One region of the Burkholderia sp. Bp8998 genome, then DNA from elsewhere that is predicted to be linked to it. Evidence: riboswitches for the same ligand, from Rfam matches in the RefSeq annotation. Region 1 holds a riboswitch; each other region holds the start of a gene.
What was found. Region 1 has a riboswitch for cobalamin ahead of cobG (precorrin-3B synthase). Riboswitches for the same ligand answer to the same signal wherever they lie in the genome.
Positions count from the first base shown of each region.

Region 1 (3,325 bases):
GGGCGCGGCCGACAGTGCGACCCGCGCGAAGATCAGCGCGCCGTGCGTGACGTCCGGATCGTCGCCGGCATCCTTGATGGTGCCGGCCTCGGCGCCGTCGGCCGTGGCCCGGCAGAACGCGAGCCGCATCATCACGTGCTGTCCCTTCGGCAACACGATCTCGACCGCATCGACCGCGCGGCCCGCGAGCAGCAGGCGCGCGGCGGCGAGCGACGTCGCGGTCGCGCAGCTGCCGGTCGTATAGCCGAACCGCAGCGGTGCGGGTTGTTCGGGGGTTTCGTCGCGCATCACGCGGGGTCCGCGAAGTCCGTTGCCGTGGAATCGGGCTTGCGCACGTCATACAGCGTGACGGGCAACGGCTGCCGCCACGTGTCGAAGCGGCCGAGCGGCTCGGCGTGCGCGAGCGATACGCGCGTGAGCGTGCCGCCGTGCGCGTCGCGCCACGCGGCGAGCGCCAGCTCGCCCTGCAGCGTGACCGCGTTCGCGACGAGCCGGCCGCCGGGTTTCAGCGCCGACCAGCACGCATCGAGCACGCCCGGCGCGGTCGCGCCGCCGCCGATGAAGATCGCGTCGGGCGCGGCGAGCCCCGCGAGCGCATCGGGCGCGCGCCCCGCGACGAGTTGCAGGCCCGGCACGCCGAGCACGTCGCGGTTGTGCTCGATGAAGCGCTGCCGCTCCGCGTGCGACTCGATCGCGATCGCCTGGCACGACGGATGCGCACGCATCCACTCGATGCCGATCGAGCCGCTGCCCGCGCCGACGTCCCACAGCAGTTCGCCGGGCGCGGGCGCGAGGCGCCCGAGCGTCAGCGCGCGCATGTCGCGCTTGGTGAGCTGGCCGTCGTGGCGGTACGCGTCGTCGGGCAGGCCGGGCGTGAGCGCGCGGCGCGGCGCATCGGGGCCGGCCTGGCAGTCGAGCGCGACGAGATTGAGCGCGGCGGTCTCGTCGACGTGCCAGTCTTGCGCGAGGCCGTCGATGCGCCGCTCGAGCGGGCCGCCGAGATGTTCGAACACGCTGATGCGCGTCGGCCCGAAGCCACGCGCGACGAGCTCGGCGGCGACCGCGGCCGGCGTGCGGCCGTCGGCGCTCAGCACGAACAGGCGCCGGCCCGGCAGCAGGTGGCGCGCGAGCGTCGCGAGCGGCCGGCCGACGAGCGACACCGCCCCGACGCCCTGCAACGCCCAGCCGAGCCGCGCGGCCGCCAGCGACAGCGACGACGGTGCGGGCAGCACGCGCCATTCGTCGGGGGACAGTTCGCGCGCGAGCGTCGCGCCGACGCCGAACAGCATCGGGTCGCCGCTCGCCAGCACGCAGACGGGCGAACCGCGCTGCGCGAGCAGGCCCGACAGGTCGAACGGCGACGGCCACGCCGCGCGTTCGGCCGGCAGCCGCGCGGGCAGCATGTCGAGGTGCCGCTTCGCACCGACGACCCGCGTTGCCTCGAGCAGCGCGCGCCGCGCACTGCGCCCGAGCCCCGCGTAGCCGTCGTCGCCGATGCCCACTACCGTCAGCCACGCCGTCATGCTCCCTTCCCCATCGTCCGATTCCATCGAGTCGCTGCTCGGCGGCCGTAAAGGCGCCGGTGCGGCCGTCCGCATTGCGAAAGTCGGCATGGTACCGTGTTCCACCGCGGGTTTCATCTGCGGGGCCGCCGACGCCGGGCCGCGTGGTCGGCCGCATTTGGCATCGGCCACGGCGCCCGCCCGGCGGTCGCGAAGCGCCGGTGAAATCGGGTATGCTACGGCCGTTCGTTCGCCGGTGCCCTTCGGGGCCGAAGAGGGAACACAGGGCGCGCCGCGCGCCGCTGTGGCTGCCCCCGCAACTGTAGACAGCGAGCCGATCTCCCCTCATGCCACTGGTTTCACCGGGAAGGCCGGGAGCAGGCGCCGACCTGTCAGCCAGGAGACCTGCCGGCCTGAAAGTGCGTGCGTGCCAGTCGGCGTCGGGCGGGGTGTACCGATGCGTTGGCCGCGGCGCGACACTGCCCCGGTATCCCGTTGAGTTCCGTCCCCGTTTCGATTCCTGCGTCGTCCGTCATGCGCCCGTCGGCCTGCCCGGGGCTCATGCGCGTCGTCGCGGCCGCCGACGGCGGGCTGTGCCGGATCAAGCTGCCGGGCGGCCGGCTCGACGCGCGGCAGGCGTGCGCGATTGCCGCCGCCGCGCGCGCCTGCGGCTCCGGCGCGATCGACGCGACCAATCGCGCGAATCTCCAGTTGCGCGGCATCCGCGACGGCATGGCCGATACGCTGGCCAACGCATTGCTCGACGCGGGCCTGGGCCCGCGTGCGGGCGCCGGCGATGCCGCGGAGGACCGGGCCGCGCTCGCCGCGAGCGACGACGTCCGCAACCTGATGCTCAGCCCGCTCGCGGGGCTCGATCCCGACGCACTGCTCGACAGCCGCGCGCTCGCGCTTGCGCTGCTCGACATGCTGACGCACGAGCCGCGCCGCGGCGAGGTGTCGCCGAAATTCTCGATTCAGCTCGACGGCGGCGAAGCGGTCGCGGCGCTCGATCATCCGCACGACATCTGGCTCGCCGCATGGCGTCGCGGCGACGGCGCGGTTCGCATCGCCGTGGGCCTGGCCGGCTGTCCGCCGGTCGCGCCCGGCGATCCGCCCGCTTCGTTCGACGTGGCGCCGGACCAGGCCGTCGCGCTCGTCCGCGCGTTGCTGCTCGCGTTCCTCGATCTTGCGCCGGCCGACGTCACGCGGATGCGTGCGTGGCTCGCGACCGGCGGCGCACGCGCGTTGCGCGAGCGCGCGCAGCATTACGTACCCTTCCCGCTCGAAGCCGATCCGGCACTGGCCGGCTGGCGGCGCACGCACGCGGATGCCGCGCTGCGTTTCGGCGCACGGCCGTCGCGCGACGCGGATCGCTGCAGCGTCGGCGCGCAGTTCGTGCTCGGACGGCTCGACGCGTCGCAACTGAACCGGCTCGCGGCACTGGCCGAAGCAGAAGGCGACGGCACGTTGTCGATGACCCCGTGGCAAGGCATCTTCGTGCACGGCGTGCGGCACGAACGTGCGCCGGCCGTGCTCGACGCGCTCGCGTCGCTCGGGCTCGTGTGCGCGACAGCCGACCCGCTGGCGGCGCTGGTCGCGTGCACCGGCAGCGCGGGCTGCGCGAAGTCGCGCGCCGATACGAAACGCGATGCGCTCGCGCTGGCCGCGCGCGTCGGCCATCCGGTCGACGTGCACCTGACCGGCTGCGAACGCCATTGTGCGTTGCCGCACCCCGCGACGCACACGCTCGTCGCGGTTGCGCCCGCACGCTACGACCTTTACCGGCGCGACGCCGCCGCGGGCCTCGGCGCCCCGCTCGCGCG
Region 1 covers NZ_QTQF01000007.1:102,546-105,870, forward strand. The annotation lists gene DIE06_RS10385 (cobalt-precorrin-5B (C(1))-methyltransferase) at 1-288, opposite strand, end outside; gene cbiE (precorrin-6y C5,15-methyltransferase (decarboxylating) subunit CbiE) at 288-1,523, opposite strand; cobalamin riboswitch at 1,740-1,930, shown strand; gene cobG (precorrin-3B synthase) at 2,037-3,325, shown strand, end outside.

Region 2 (3,325 bases), on a different contig from region 1:
TGTACCGCGACGCGATCGAGCGGCTCGAAGCGCAGGTCGCGCGCGGCGACGGCCATCCGCCGATGCGCAAGCAGGAAGTCGACCTGATGTGCCGCTGCCTGCTCAGTTGCGCGACGCTCGCCGACGCGATCCGCTGCGCCGCCGAGTTCTGCGAGATGCTCACGCCGCGCGCCGGCGTGCTGTCGCTCGCGGTGCGCGACGGCCGTGCGACGTTCCGGATGGATTCGCTGCGCCGCACGCGCAGCCCGGCCGCATGCCTTGTCGACCTGACGGGGCTGTTCTGCTATCTGCAGCTGTTCGGCTGGCTGATCGGGCAACCGCTGCGGCCGGACGCAGTCTGGCTCGGCCATCCGCGTCGCGACGACGCGATGCCGCTGCTCGGGCTGTTCAACGCGCCGGTCGACGTCGGCCGCAAGACCTACGGCTTCGCGTTCGACGCGGCGCGGCTCGATGCCCGCGTGATCCGGCAGCCGGGCGAACTCGCCGCGTTCCTCGTGGATTTCCCGTTTCGTCTGATCGATGCCGCGCCGGCCGTCATGTCATGGACGCAGCAGGTGCGCGGCTTTCTCGACGCGGCACTCGCGCGCGAGCAGGCGCTGCCCGCGCTCGCGGAGCTGGCGGCGTGGCTCGGCGTCAGCGAGGCGACGTTGCGGCGGCGGCTGGCCGCCGAAGGCAGCGGCTATCACGCGTTGCGCGAACAGTGCCTGGCCGACGCCGCGCGGCGCTGCCTGCGCGAGTCGGACTGGCCGGTCGCGCGGATCGCCACGCATCTCGGGTTCGGCGGCGAGGAAGCGTTTCGGCGGGCGTTCGTGCGATGGACGGGTATCGCGCCGAGCCGGTTCCGGCGCGAGTGCAGTGCTGCCAATGCCCCGTTTCATCAGACGTAAAGCGGTTCGACTGCCTCGGAAGAAAGGTTTTGGAAAGCATTCGGCGAACACTGACGTTTTTTCGCATCCCTGCACACCTCGATAATTGACGCGCCGGAGCGCTCGCCATTACGCTTGCGCGCTGATGGTTCCCGGAGACGGGATCAAAAGGGAACGCAGGAGAGGCAGTGCCTCGAATCTGCGGCTGCCCCCGCAACTGTGAGCGGCGAATTCGCACCACCCCACGCCACTGGGAAACCGGGAAGGCCGGTGCGAATAGCGACCCGCAAGCCAGGAGACCTGCCATCGACCCGAGGTCCAGGCAGCCGCACCGGGCGGGGTGTCCCGATGCGCCAGCACCGCCTTTGGCGGTCGCCCCGTTGCATGGACGACCCGACCTCAGGACCCTTCAGATGTCCCGTCTTTCCGCCTCCGCTTCCACGCCGGAAGTGTCGCGCCGTTGCGCCGCCCGTCCGCGCGGCGTGTCCGTACACGTGTGCCGCGCCCTGTCGTCTGGCACATGCGATGACGACACGCGCGACCACCGCCCACGCTGTCCGGTCTCGCGATAGACCACCAATAACCCGGCGGTATGCACCGCCACCGGCTTACGCTCGCCGTACCCGCAACACGATCACGCTCGCCGCCTCATGAATCTTCGCCATCTTCTCGCCACGTCCGCCGCCACCGCGCTGCTCTCCCCGATCGCCCACGCCGCCGGCGACACGGCGCTCGCGCAGCCGCCCCAACCCGCCGAAGGCGCCGACCTGCCGACGATCAGCGTGACCGACACGCGGCACCTGCCCGAGTCGTTCGACCAGCGTTATGCGACGACGCAGGTGCTCACGCGCGCCGACCTCGACCGGCTGTCGCCGAGCGACCCGAGCATCACGCAGGCGCTCGCGACGCTGCCGGGCGTGACCGTCTCGCAGAACGGCGGCCCAGGCTCGTCCGCGTCCGTCAGCATCCGCGGCTCGTCGGCCAGCCAGGTCGCGGTGTTCATCGACGGCGTCCGGATCGGCTCGCCGACCACCGGCATCGCGCCGTGGGCCGACCTGCCGACCGAAGCGTTCGAGCGCGTCGAGGTGATCTCGGGGCCGGCCGCCGCGTCGTTCGGCGCGAACGCGATGGGCGGCGTCGTGCAACTGTTCACGCGCCGCGCCGCGGGCCAGCCGAACCAGACCACCGTGTCATTCGGTGGCGGCTCGAACAAGACCTTCGACACGCAGTTGCGCACGTCGGGCACCGTGCCGTCGACGGGGCCGCTGGCCACGCTCGGCGGCCTCACCTACACGCTCGGCCTGCACGACTACAACACGGCCGGCATCGACGCGACGCGGCCCGTGTTGCCGTACCACGAGGACGGCCGCAATCCGTATCACGCGCAGGATCTCGATGCGCGCCTCGGCTATGCGCGCGACAACTGGTCGATCTCGACGTTCGCGCTGTACCACCGCTCCGACCTGTCCTTCGACAACGCCGGCTTTGCGAACCGCGAGCTCGATCATCAGCTGACGACCGGCATCGCGTTCCATCTCGACATCTCGCCCGACACGCAATTCGACCAGTCGTTCGGTTATGCGAACGACCGCCAGTTCCTGTATGCGAGCGACCCGACCCTCCCGACCGACCAGATCAACTCGCAGCGCATCAGTTCGTCGACGTCGCTGACCCATCAGGCGCACGGCTTCCATCTGTTCGGCCTGCCGCTGTCGGGCGAGACGAAGATCGCGTACGACTTCACGCGCGAACAGGCGTTCCTGCCGGTCGACGTGCCGGACGGCGTGCCGACGCGCAACGATTCCGCGTTCTCGCTGCATCAGTCGGCCACGCTCGGAAGCGTGACGATGTTCGTCGCCGGCCGCCACGAGATCATCGCCGGGAAGGCCGTGAACACCGGCAACGCCGCGCTGTCGTGGGCCATTACGCCGGTCTATACGGCGCGCGTGTCGTACGGCAATGCGTTCCGCCTGCCGTCGTTCAACGACCTGTACTACCCCGGTTACGGCAACCCGAATCTGAATCCGGAACGCAGCGATTCGGTCGAGGCCGCGCTCGACGCGAACACCGCGTACGGCACGTTCAGCGCCGCGCTCTACGACACGCGCGTCAACAACCTGATCGCGTACAACCCCGCGACGTTCTCGCCGATGAACATCGGCCGCGCGCATATCCGCGGCATCGACCTGTCGTACAAGGGCACGATCGGCCGCTCGACGCCGGTCAGCGTCGCGATCGGGATCCTGAATCCGCAGGACGAGACCAACGACAGCTGGCTCAACCGCCGGCCGCGCCAGACCGTCAGCGTGAACGTCGACCACACGTGGGACGAGCTGCACCTGCACGCGCTGAGCACGGGGGCGACGCTGAGCTACGGCGGCACGACGTTCGACGATCCGGCCAACGCCACGTATCTGCCGTCCTACCTGACCGTGAACCTGCGCGCGTCGTACAAGATC
Region 2 covers NZ_QTQF01000002.1:369,643-372,967, forward strand. The annotation lists gene DIE06_RS04495 (AraC family transcriptional regulator) at 1-887, shown strand, start outside; cobalamin riboswitch at 996-1,189, shown strand; gene DIE06_RS04500 (TonB-dependent receptor domain-containing protein) at 1,517-3,325, shown strand, end outside.
Region 2: it holds a riboswitch for cobalamin, as region 1 does, so the genes downstream of both, DIE06_RS04500 (TonB-dependent receptor domain-containing protein) here and cobG (precorrin-3B synthase) in region 1, are expected to answer to the same signal.

Region 3 (3,325 bases), on a different contig from region 1:
TGTTTGCATGCGCGTTCCGCATGCAAACAGACCCTGGAAAAGGAAACGGCATCGGGACTTCCCGATGCCGTTGAATAGGCCCCCGCCTTGGCCGCTAGGCCGGCATCCTGAACCTGGGGTTCAGAATTGGTCGCAGTTAGCAGCACTTCGGGTACATCAGACAGAGTGACGCGCGCGCCCGTGCTACAAATTTCCGCAACCGTGCACATGGCATTGGTTCAAGGAATATATGACCTTGGCGAACCAGGCAGGGAAGCTGACTGAACTGTGTTTCGTTGCGCCAATTTGACCACCGTTGATCGCCGAGATCAAGGGGAATCGACGCATCGATCAAACGTTACTGCGTCTCGTGCTGTGCGAGCACCGCGCCGAGCTGTTCGTTCATCTGGTGCATTGTACGACGGATTTCCTCCGCCGGAAATGCTTCACCGTGCCGCACGCTCGTTTGCAGCCGCAGCAATTCGGATGCGAGCGACAGCGCCGCCATTACCGCGATGCGATCGGTGCCGCGCACCGAGCTGTTCGCGCGGATCTTCGACATTTCGGCGTCGACGCGCGCGACGGCCTCGAGCAGCGCCGCTTCGGTTTCGGCCGAACAGGCGAGCCGATAGGGCTGACCGAGAATCGAGACTTCGATCTGCTTGGTGCTCATGCATGTTCTCCGTGGCTGGCCGCATCGTCGCTATCCGTGCGCGCCTGCGCATCCAGCAGGTCGAGCTGGTTGTCGGCTTGCTCCGCACTCTTCGTGCGCGGCAGCTTTTCGAGAATCGCGTTCAGTTTGACCTGGGCGTCGTCGATCTTTGCCGACAGCGTGTCGCGCTCGGCCGCGAGCGCATTGCGTTCGTCGCGCAGTTGCGCGAGTTCCGCACGGACCGTGTCCGCTTCCGCGCGCATTTGCGCGACCTGCTCCTCGAGCGCGAGCCGTTCCGAGTGATAGCGCTTGTTCAGCGAGATCAGACGGCCAATATTTTGAGATAAAGTTTCGAGTTCGTTGAGCATTTGCTGCGTCCTCTAAAGACCCAGCATTTTAGCGCGGAATAACGCGCATTCCGACATCTGTAACGTTTCCAGTCGTAACACCCCGGCTTCTTGCCGTGAATACGCGGGTCCAGTCGCTTTCTTGACGCTCGCGTGGCCCGCTCCTAAACTGGCGCCGCCTCGGTGCTCGCGCGTGTGTCGCGCGGTTAAACGGGAAGCAGGGCGCGCGCTCCGCCCGGAGATCGCCAACCTGCGCTGCCCCCGCAACGGTAAGCGGCCGCGTCGCATGACGCAGGCCGGCTCGGGCGCGTTTCGCGTACAGGTCGCACGCGGGCGCGGGCCACTGCGCACGACATGCGCGGGAAGGCGAGCCGGTACGCCGCCAGCCCGGATACCGGCCGAGGCGAGGAGCCTGTACGGCTTCATGACGCGTGGCCTGCGGGGAAGCGGGGCGCGCAGTGCTTCACGGGACTTGTTCGATGCTGACCCCAATCGTCCGCGCGGTGTTCGGCACACGCCGTGGCGTACCGCTTGCCGTCCTCGCGCAGACTGCGGCGGACGCCGATTCGTCCGGATCGGCGCCCACGCTCGCCGTCACGATGCCGATCGACCCGATGCGGCGCCTTCCACTATATTGCGCAGAACGCCGGCCGCACGGAGGGTGTGGCGCGATGGATCGCGGCCGCCACATGCCGGTATGGCCGGCGTACGGCGCAACGACACGTTCGACAAGGATAACGAGCTTGCATATGCCCATAACACGCCGGAGCGCGACACCTGTGCCGCGCTCGGCCGGCAACGACGGTCAGCGGAAGCGTCGCGCGTCATGCGCGATGCCGTGCGTCGCATGAGCGCCGCGCGTGCCATCGCGATCTGGACCGTGCTCGCGGCCGTGGTCGCGTTGCTGTTCGTCGCGTCGCTGTCGATCGGCAGCGTGCCGATGTCGCCGTGGCAGGCGCTCGCGTCGCTCGTGCCGCACGGCGGCGACGCGCTGTTCGCCGACATCGTGCGCACGCTGCGGCTGCCGCGTGCACTCGCGGGCTTCGCGTGCGGCGCGCTGCTCGCGCTGGCCGGTGCGCTGCTGCAGGTGCTGTTGCGCAATCCGCTCGCGGAGCCGTACGTGCTCGGCGTGTCCGGCGGCGCGGCCGGCATCGCGCTCGTCGCGATGATCGCGGGCGCCGCATGGTGGCTCGTCGATGCGGCCGCGTTCGCCGGCGCGCTCGTGTCGGTCGCGCTCGTGCTCGGGCTGGCTCGCCGCGAGCTGTGGCGCGGCGACTCACGCGATGCATCGCCGCGGCTGCTGCTCACGGGCGTCGTGATCGCGGCCGGGTGGGGCGCGCTCGTCACGCTGCTGCTGTCGCTCGCGCCCGATGCACGGCTGCGCGGCATCATCTTCTGGCTGACGGGCGACCTGAACGGCGTGACGGCGCCGTGGTTCGCATGGGGCGCGCTGCTGCTGGCCGCATGCGTCGCGCTGCCGGCCGCGCCGCAGCTCAACGTGCTGCTGCGTGGCGACGCGACCGCGCTCGCGCTCGGCGTGCCGGTCGCGCGGCTGCGCATGCGGATCTATCTCGTCGCGTCGCTGGCCGCCGCGGCCGCGGTGACGACGGCCGGCACGATCGGTTTCGTCGGCCTCGTCGTGCCGCACGCGCTGCGGCTCGCATTCGGCAACGACCAGCGCATGCTGCTGCCCGCCGCGATGCTCGCGGGCGGCGGCGGCGTGATGGCGGCCGACCTGCTCGCGCGCACCGCGATCGCGCCTGCGCAATTGCCGGTCGGCGTGATGACCGCGTTGATCGGCGTGCCGGTGTTCCTGTGGATGTTGCTGAGGAGACCGATGCGATGACGCATGCCGCTCTGCACTCCGCCGGCGACATGACCTGCGCGGTGGTCGACCTTACGCTGAAGGCTGGCGAACGGACGCTGCTCGATCGCTTCACGCAGGTGTTCCGGCCCGGCGAGATCTGGTGCGTCGCGGGACCGAACGGCGCAGGCAAGACGACGCTGCTCGCGACGCTCGCGGGCCTGCAGCGGCCGGCCGGCGGCGAGGTCGAGATCGACGGCCGGCCGCTCGCCGCGTGGCCGCCCGAACGGCTCGCACGGCGCCGCGCACTGATGCCGCAACAATTGCACGACGCGTTCAGTGCGACGGTATTCGACACGGTGCTGCTCAACCGCTTTCCGTATCTCGGCGGCTGGGGCTGGGAGCGCGATGGAGACCGCGCGGCCGCGCGTGACGCGCTCGCGACGTTCGGGCTGAGCGCGCTCGCGTCGCGCGACGTGCTGTCGCTGTCGGGCGGCGAGCGGCAGCGCGTCGCGCTGGCCGCGACGCTGTGTCAGGACGCGC
Region 3 covers NZ_QTQF01000021.1:61,738-65,062, reverse strand. The annotation lists RNA gene ssrS (6S RNA) at 76-257, opposite strand; gene DIE06_RS21140 (cell division protein ZapA) at 338-652, opposite strand; gene DIE06_RS21135 (ATPase) at 649-999, opposite strand; cobalamin riboswitch at 1,143-1,396, shown strand; gene DIE06_RS21130 (iron ABC transporter permease) at 1,826-2,824, shown strand; gene DIE06_RS21125 (ABC transporter ATP-binding protein) at 2,821-3,325, shown strand, end outside.
Region 3: it holds a riboswitch for cobalamin, as region 1 does, so the genes downstream of both, DIE06_RS21130 (iron ABC transporter permease) here and cobG (precorrin-3B synthase) in region 1, are expected to answer to the same signal.